2 regions of the Mesorhizobium sp. M0136 genome follow, and region 2 is predicted to be linked to the other one. Evidence: riboswitches for the same ligand, from Rfam matches in the RefSeq annotation. Region 2 holds a riboswitch; the other holds the start of a gene.
The links. Region 2 has a riboswitch for S-adenosylmethionine ahead of NKJ35_RS00700 (O-succinylhomoserine sulfhydrylase). Riboswitches for the same ligand answer to the same signal wherever they lie in the genome.
Positions count from the first base shown of each region.

Region 1 (3,408 bases), on a different contig from region 2:
ATGCGCTGATGCCTGGCACATGATCCTGATCCGAAAAGTCTGCAACTTTTCGGGGTCATGCGCCGATGCCTGGCGCATGATCCTGATCCGAACAGCCTGCAACCTTTCAGGGTCATGCGCCGAGCCCTCTGGCCCGCGCCGCCGAGGCGATGAAGCCTTTGATGGCGGCGAACAGTTCCGGCTCGTCGAGCAGGAAGGCGTCGTGGCCACGGTCGGTCTCGATCTCGACGAACGATACCGAGGCGCCGGCCGCGTTCAGCGCGTGCACGACCGAGCGGCTCTCCTCGGTCGGGAACAGCCAGTCGCTGGTGAACGAAACCAGGCAGAAGCGCGTCTTGGTGCCGGCGAAGGCATCGGCCAGCCGGCCGCCATGGTCGGCGGCGAGATCGAAATAGTCCATCGCCCGCGTCATGTAGAGATAGGAGTTGGCATCGAAGCGATCGACGAAGGTCATGCCCTGATGGCGCAGATAGCTCTCGATCTGGAAGTCGGCATCGAAGCCGAAGGTCAGGGCTTCGCGATCCTGCAGGTTGCGGCCGAACTTGCGGTGCAGCGCTGCTTCCGACAGATAGGTGATGTGAGCGGCCATGCGCGCCACCGCCAGCCCCTTTTCCGGCCGCTTGCCGTGCTCGAAATATTTGCCGCCATGCCAGTCCGGGTCGGCCATCACTGCCTGCCTGCCGACCTCGTGGAAAGCGATGTTCTGCGAGGAATGGCGGGCGCCGGTGGCGATCGGCAGCGCGGAGAAAACGCGCTCGGGATAGCTCGAGGCCCATTGCAGCACCTGCATGCCGCCCATCGAGCCGCCCAGCACGCTGAACAGCTGTTCGATGCCGAAATGCTCGACCAGCATCAGCTGCGCGCGCACCATGTCGCGGATGGTGATGATCGGCAGGTCGAGCCCGTAGGGCTTCGCGGTGGCGGGATTGGTCGAGGCGGGGCCGGTGGAGCCGAGACAGCCGCCGATGACGTTGGACGAGATGACGAAGAAACGATCGGTGTCGATGATCTTGCCGGGGCCGATCAGCACTTCCCACCAGCCCGGCTTGCCGGTCACCGGATTGGTGTTGGCGACATGCTGGTCGCCGGTCAGCGCATGGCAGACGAGGATGGCGTTGGAGCGCTCGTCGTTGAGCGTGCCATAGGTCTGGTAGGCGATCTGGAACGGCGACAGCAGCGTGCCGGCGTCGAGCTTGAGCGGCTTGTCGGCGCCGAAACGCAACACCGGGCTCGACGGCTGGTCGGCCTCGTTGTTGGTTTTTCGCGCGCGCAAAGCGACCATCACATCTCCTTGCCCGGCCTTCAGTTGTCCACCGCCGGTCTGGGCAACAACCAGCCAGGGCAACAAAAAACCGGCCATGCCTTCGCAAAGCCGGTTACAAGATGCAAACGGCCCTTTAGCAAGTTGTTTAACGTGGCTGCAAGCCGACCGGCCAAATCACCACGGGACTTTCGCTGCTCTTCTAGGACCGACGCATGGCTTCGTCAACGGCAAGTTCTTGATCCCGATTTACCGCCCCTCGACATTCCGGGCCACGGCTTGTATTTCCGCTGCGGCCTCCGGATGGAGGCACTCTCGACGGATTTCATGGAATGAGCCAGATACCGGATCAGACACGTCCAAGGCCCCGCGCCGGCATCATGGATATCGAAGCCTATGTGCCCGGCAAGAGCACGGCGCCTGAAGGTGTCGCCAAGGTCCATAAATTGTCGTCAAATGAGAACCCGCTCGGCCCTTCGCCAAAGGCGATAGAGGCCGCGCGCGCGGTCGCCGACAAGCTCGCGGTCTATCCCGACGGCAGCGCCAGGCGCCTGAGGGAAGCGATCGCCGAGGTGCACGGGCTCAACCCGGCGAACATCGTCTGTTCCAATGGCTCCGACGAGATTCTGGGCCTGCTGGCGCAGACCTACCTCGCACCCGGCGACGAAGCGATCATCACCGAACACGGCTTCATGGTCTACAAGATCTACATACAATCGGCCGGTGCCGTCCCGGTGACGGTCAAGGAGACCGATGAACGCGCCGATGTCGATGCAATCCTTGCCGCGGTGACGCCGCGTACCAGGATCATCTTCCTTGCCAATCCCAACAATCCAACCGGCACCTACGTGCCGTTCCAGGAGGTGCGCCGCCTGCATGCCGGCCTGCCGCGAAACGTGCTTCTGGTGCTGGATGCCGCCTACGCCGAATATGTCCGGCGCAACGACTATGAAGCCGGCGTCGAGTTGGTGGGCAGCGCAGAAAACGTGGTCATGACCCGCACTTTCTCCAAGTTGGGCCTAGGCGGGGCGCGGATCGGCTGGATGTATGCGCCAATGCATATCATCGACGCGATCAACCGCGTGCGCGGGCCTTTCAACGTCAATGCGACGGCTATCGAGGCCGGTATCGCGGCGATCCGCGACCGCGTCCATATCGAGCGCAGCGTGGCGCATAACGAGACCTGGCTGGCATGGCTGACCGAGCAACTAAGCGGGCTTGGGCTGCGGGTGACACCGAGCGTCGGCAATTTCATCCTTATCCACTTTCGCGAGGACAAAAAGCATTCGGCGGCCGCCGCCGACGACTACCTCAGTGCGCGCGGCTACATATTGCGGCGCGTTTCCGGCTACGGTTTTCCGAACGCGCTGCGCATGAGCATCGGCACCGAAGAGGCCAACCGCGGCGTTGTCGCCGCACTCGCGACATTCCTGAAAAGCTAGAACACCATGACCTCACCGATGTTCGAAAAGATCGCGCTGGTCGGCATCGGCCTGATCGGCTCGTCGCTGGCCCGCGTCATCCGCCGCGAGGGGCTCGCCGGCCAAGTCGCGATTTCGACGCGCAGCGAAGCGACGCTGGCGCGGGCAAGCCTACTCGCCCTCGGCGACACCTACACGACGGATGCGAAAGAGGCGGTTCGCGATGCCGATCTGGTCGTCGTTTCGGTGCCGGTCGGCTCTTCGGGTATCGTCGCCGCGGAGATCGCGCCGGCGCTGAAGAAGGGCGCCATCCTCACCGATGTCGGCTCGACCAAAGCATCGGTGATCGCGCAGATGCAGCCGCATGTGCCTGATGGCGTGCACTTCATTCCCGGCCATCCTTTGGCCGGCACCGAAAAGTCGGGACCAGATGCGGGTTTTGCCGAACTGTTCGAGAACCGCTGGTGCATCTTCACGCCGCTGCCCGGCACCGATCCCGCGGCACTGGAAAGGCTCTCGGAATTCTGGCGCCGCTGCGGCTCCAACATCGACACGATGGACCCGCAGCATCACGACATGGCGCTGGCCATCGTTTCGCACCTGCCGCACATCATCGCCTATAACATCGTCGGTACCGCCGACGATCTGGAGTCGGTGACCAAGTCCGAGGTCATCAAATACTCGGCTTCCGGCTTTCGCGACTTCACCCGTCTCGCGGCATCCGAC
Region 1 covers NZ_JAMYTP010000016.1:88,253-91,660, forward strand. The annotation lists gene metX (homoserine O-acetyltransferase MetX) at 113-1,282, opposite strand; SAM riboswitch at 1,378-1,455, opposite strand; gene hisC (histidinol-phosphate transaminase) at 1,594-2,703, shown strand; gene NKJ35_RS20100 (prephenate/arogenate dehydrogenase family protein) at 2,710-3,408, shown strand, end outside.
Region 1: linked by a shared signal. The riboswitch ahead of metX (homoserine O-acetyltransferase MetX) and the one ahead of NKJ35_RS00700 (O-succinylhomoserine sulfhydrylase) in region 2 are both predicted to bind S-adenosylmethionine.

Region 2 (3,408 bases):
TCACTTGACGACGAGAAGCAAACCAGAGGATTTTGGGGGAAGAAGCGATTGGCAGTGCGAGAACTGCTCTTTGTCGGTCAGTTTCATGGCTGCCTTGGCGCCGCGAAAGAATATCTGTTTCGCGGCTGACGGCTTGCGAACAAGATCATCGCGCGGCGCGGAAATGCTTGGACAGTTTCAGACCCTGCGCCTGATAGTTCGAGCCGAGATCTGTGCCGTAGAGCGCCTGCGGCCGTTTCAGCATGTGCTCGTAGACCAACCGTCCGACGATCTGGCCGTGGTCGAGGATGAACGGCACTTCGTGGCTACGCACCTCGAGCACCGCCCGGCTGCCGGTGCCGCCCGACGCTGAATGGCCGAAACCCGGGTCGAAGAAACCGGCATAATGGACGCGGAACTCGCCGACCAGCGGGTCGAAAGGCGTCATTTCGGCGGCGTAGAGTGGCGGCACATGCACCGCCTCGCGCGACACCAGAATATAGAATTCGTCCGGATCGAGCACCAGCTCGCCGGCACCGCTCTTGTAGAGCGGCTCCCAGAAATCGACGACATCCTGCGCGGCGCGCTTGTCGACGTCGACCAGGCCCGTGTGGTGCTTGCCGCGATAGCCGACCAGCCCGTCCTTGTCGCCGTCGAGATCGATCGACAGCGCGATTCCCCCGCCTGAGATGTTGGGTGGTTCGGTGGCGACCAACATTTCGGCGCGGTGCAACTCGTGCAGCTCGCTTTCCGACAAGAGCGCATTGCCGGTGCGGAACCTGATCTGCGACAGCCGCGAGCCGGTCCGCACGACGATCGGGAAAGTGCGCGGGCTGACCTCCAGATAGAGCGGGCCTTCATAGCCGGCAGCGATCTTGTCGAACTCGTGGCCACGGTCGGTCATTACCCGGGTGAAGATATCGAGCCGTCCGGTCGAGCTTTTCGGGTTGGCGGAGGCGGAAATATGGGCGGGCAGCGCCAGGCTTTCGAGCAGCGGCACGATGTAGACGCAGCCGGTTTCCAGCACGGCACCTTCGGCGAGGTTGATCTCGTGCAGCTTCAGCCGGTCGAGCTTGTCGACAACCCTGTGGTCCGGGCCGGGCAAGAAGGAAGCACGCACTCGCCATGCCTTGTCGCCGAGCCTGAGGTCAAGGCTGGCCGGCTGGATCTGATCGGCATCGAGCATGCGCGGCGACTTCAGCGCGCCCGTCTGGAACAGCGCGGAAATATCCTGATCGGGAAGAATGCCTGTCTGCCGCAAGGGTCTGGCTCCGTTCGAACGCCGGGCGAGGTCTTGTTCTGTCGCAGGTCCGACCGTGGACGCCTTTGGCACCTGCTTGGTACAACCCTCTTAATCATGCCGGCAATTGACGCAAGCGTGGCGCGGGTCTAAAGCTCGTTATCCCGTGGTGATTTGGCCGGTCGGCTTGCAGCCACGTTAAACAAGTCGCTAAAGGACCGTCGGGCCGCAAGGCCATATGGACCGGTTGCGACTTTCGCGGCCGGTTTTTTGTTGTTTGGACCAATTTTGGTGTTTGGATGGAATGATGACCAAGAAGCGCGACTGGAAGCCTCAGACCGCACTCGTGCATGCCGGGACGCTGCGTTCCGGCTTTGGCGAGACCTCCGAGGCGATGTATCTCACCCAAGGCTATGTCTACGAGACGGCGCAAGCGGCGGAGGCCCGCTTCAAGGGCGAGGAGCCGGGCTTCATCTATTCGCGCTATGCCAATCCGACGGTCGACATGTTTGAGAAACGCATGTGCGCGCTGGAAGGAGCCGAGGACGCGCGCGCCACGGCATCCGGCATGGCGGCGGTGACGGCAGCACTGCTGTGTAGCGCCAAGGCGGGCGACCATATCGTGGCGGCGCGCGCGCTGTTCGGCTCCTGCCGCTGGGTGATCGAGACGCTGGCGCCGAAATACGGCATTGAGGCAACGCTGGTCGACGGCACCGACATCGCCAATTGGGAAAAGGCGGTCAAGCCAAACACCAAACTGTTTTTCCTGGAAAGCCCTACCAATCCAACGCTGGAGGTAGTCGACATTGCCGCCGTCGCGGCACTTGCCAATTCGATCGGCGCCAGGCTGATCGTCGATAATGTCTTCGCTACGCCCTTGCAGCAGAAACCTCTGCAGCTCGGCGCCCACATCGTCGTCTATTCGGCCACGAAGCATATTGACGGCCAGGGGCGCTGTCTTGGCGGCATCGTTCTGTCGGACAAGAAATGGATCGACGAGAACCTGCATGACTATTTCCGCCACACCGGCCCAAGCCTCTCGCCCTTCAATGCCTGGACGCTGCTGAAAGGCCTGGAGACGCTGCCGCTACGCGTACGCCAGCAGACGGAAAGTGCCGGCCGCATCGCGGATTTCCTGGCCGAGCGCCCGCAAATCGCCCGCGTCATCTATCCCGGCCGCGCCGACCACCCGCAAGCGGCCGTGGTCAAGAAGCAGATGTCGGGCGGCTCGACGCTGATTTGCTTCGATGTGAAGGGCGGCAAGCAGGCGGCCTTTGCCTTCCAGAACACACTCGACGTCGTGCTGATTTCCAACAATCTCGGCGACGCCAAGAGCCTGATCACCCATCCGGCGACGACCACACACAAGAACTTGACTGATGAAGCCCGCGCCGAGCTCGGCATCGGACCGGGAACGCTCAGGCTGTCAGTCGGCCTTGAGGACGCCGACGACCTGCTCGAAGACATCGAGCAGGCACTGAGAGTTGCCGGATAAGGGCTGGCCGAACAGAGGCAGCGGGGACGTGCCGATCAGGCGCCGGACGGGGTCTCTTCCAGCTCCGCGACAGTCTTCGTCTGGATAGTCATCACGTTGCCGCGCCAGTCGATGGCGCCGCTCAGCCATCCGCGCGCCCAAATGACGGGAAGCATCAGGTCTCGTGCCATCATCGCCGGGATCGTGCGCGGCGACAGGTGCCATCCCTTGGTCGAGGCCAAGGCGCATTCCGGCAGGTAGGCCGCGACCAGCACGGCGATGGCGGTTGCCGGCAGGCTGACGCCGGCGTCAGCCGCGGCGATCAGTGCAAGCACTAGCGGCGGTGCCGCGCCGATCAGGATTTCGGGGGCAAAGAACAGTGCAAAGGTGACGCGGCGCAGCCGCGTCCAGCGCGCCTGCCGCGACCAGATCTCGCCAAGCGTGCGCCGGCCGAGCGGCTGTTCGAAGGGAGAGGCGACAAGATTGACTCGCAGTCCGAGCCCGTTGACCAGCTTGGTCGCGGCGGCGTCCTCGGCGATCTCGGCGGCAAGCGCGCGGATGCCCCCATTGGCATCGAGCATCGGCTTGTTCCACAACATGCTCTTGCCCTGGGCGAAGCCGAGGCCGAGCGCCTCTCCAGCGTACTGCCAGCGTGCCTGCAGCGTGTTGAGAAAGGCGCATTCGACCTCCCCCCAGAAGCCGTCCGGCCGCGAGC
Region 2 covers NZ_JAMYTP010000001.1:138,355-141,762, forward strand. The annotation lists gene NKJ35_RS00690 (hypothetical protein) at 1-129, shown strand, start outside; gene NKJ35_RS00695 (2'-deoxycytidine 5'-triphosphate deaminase) at 146-1,240, opposite strand; SAM riboswitch at 1,376-1,453, shown strand; gene NKJ35_RS00700 (O-succinylhomoserine sulfhydrylase) at 1,524-2,714, shown strand; gene NKJ35_RS00705 (glycosyltransferase) at 2,750-3,408, opposite strand, start outside.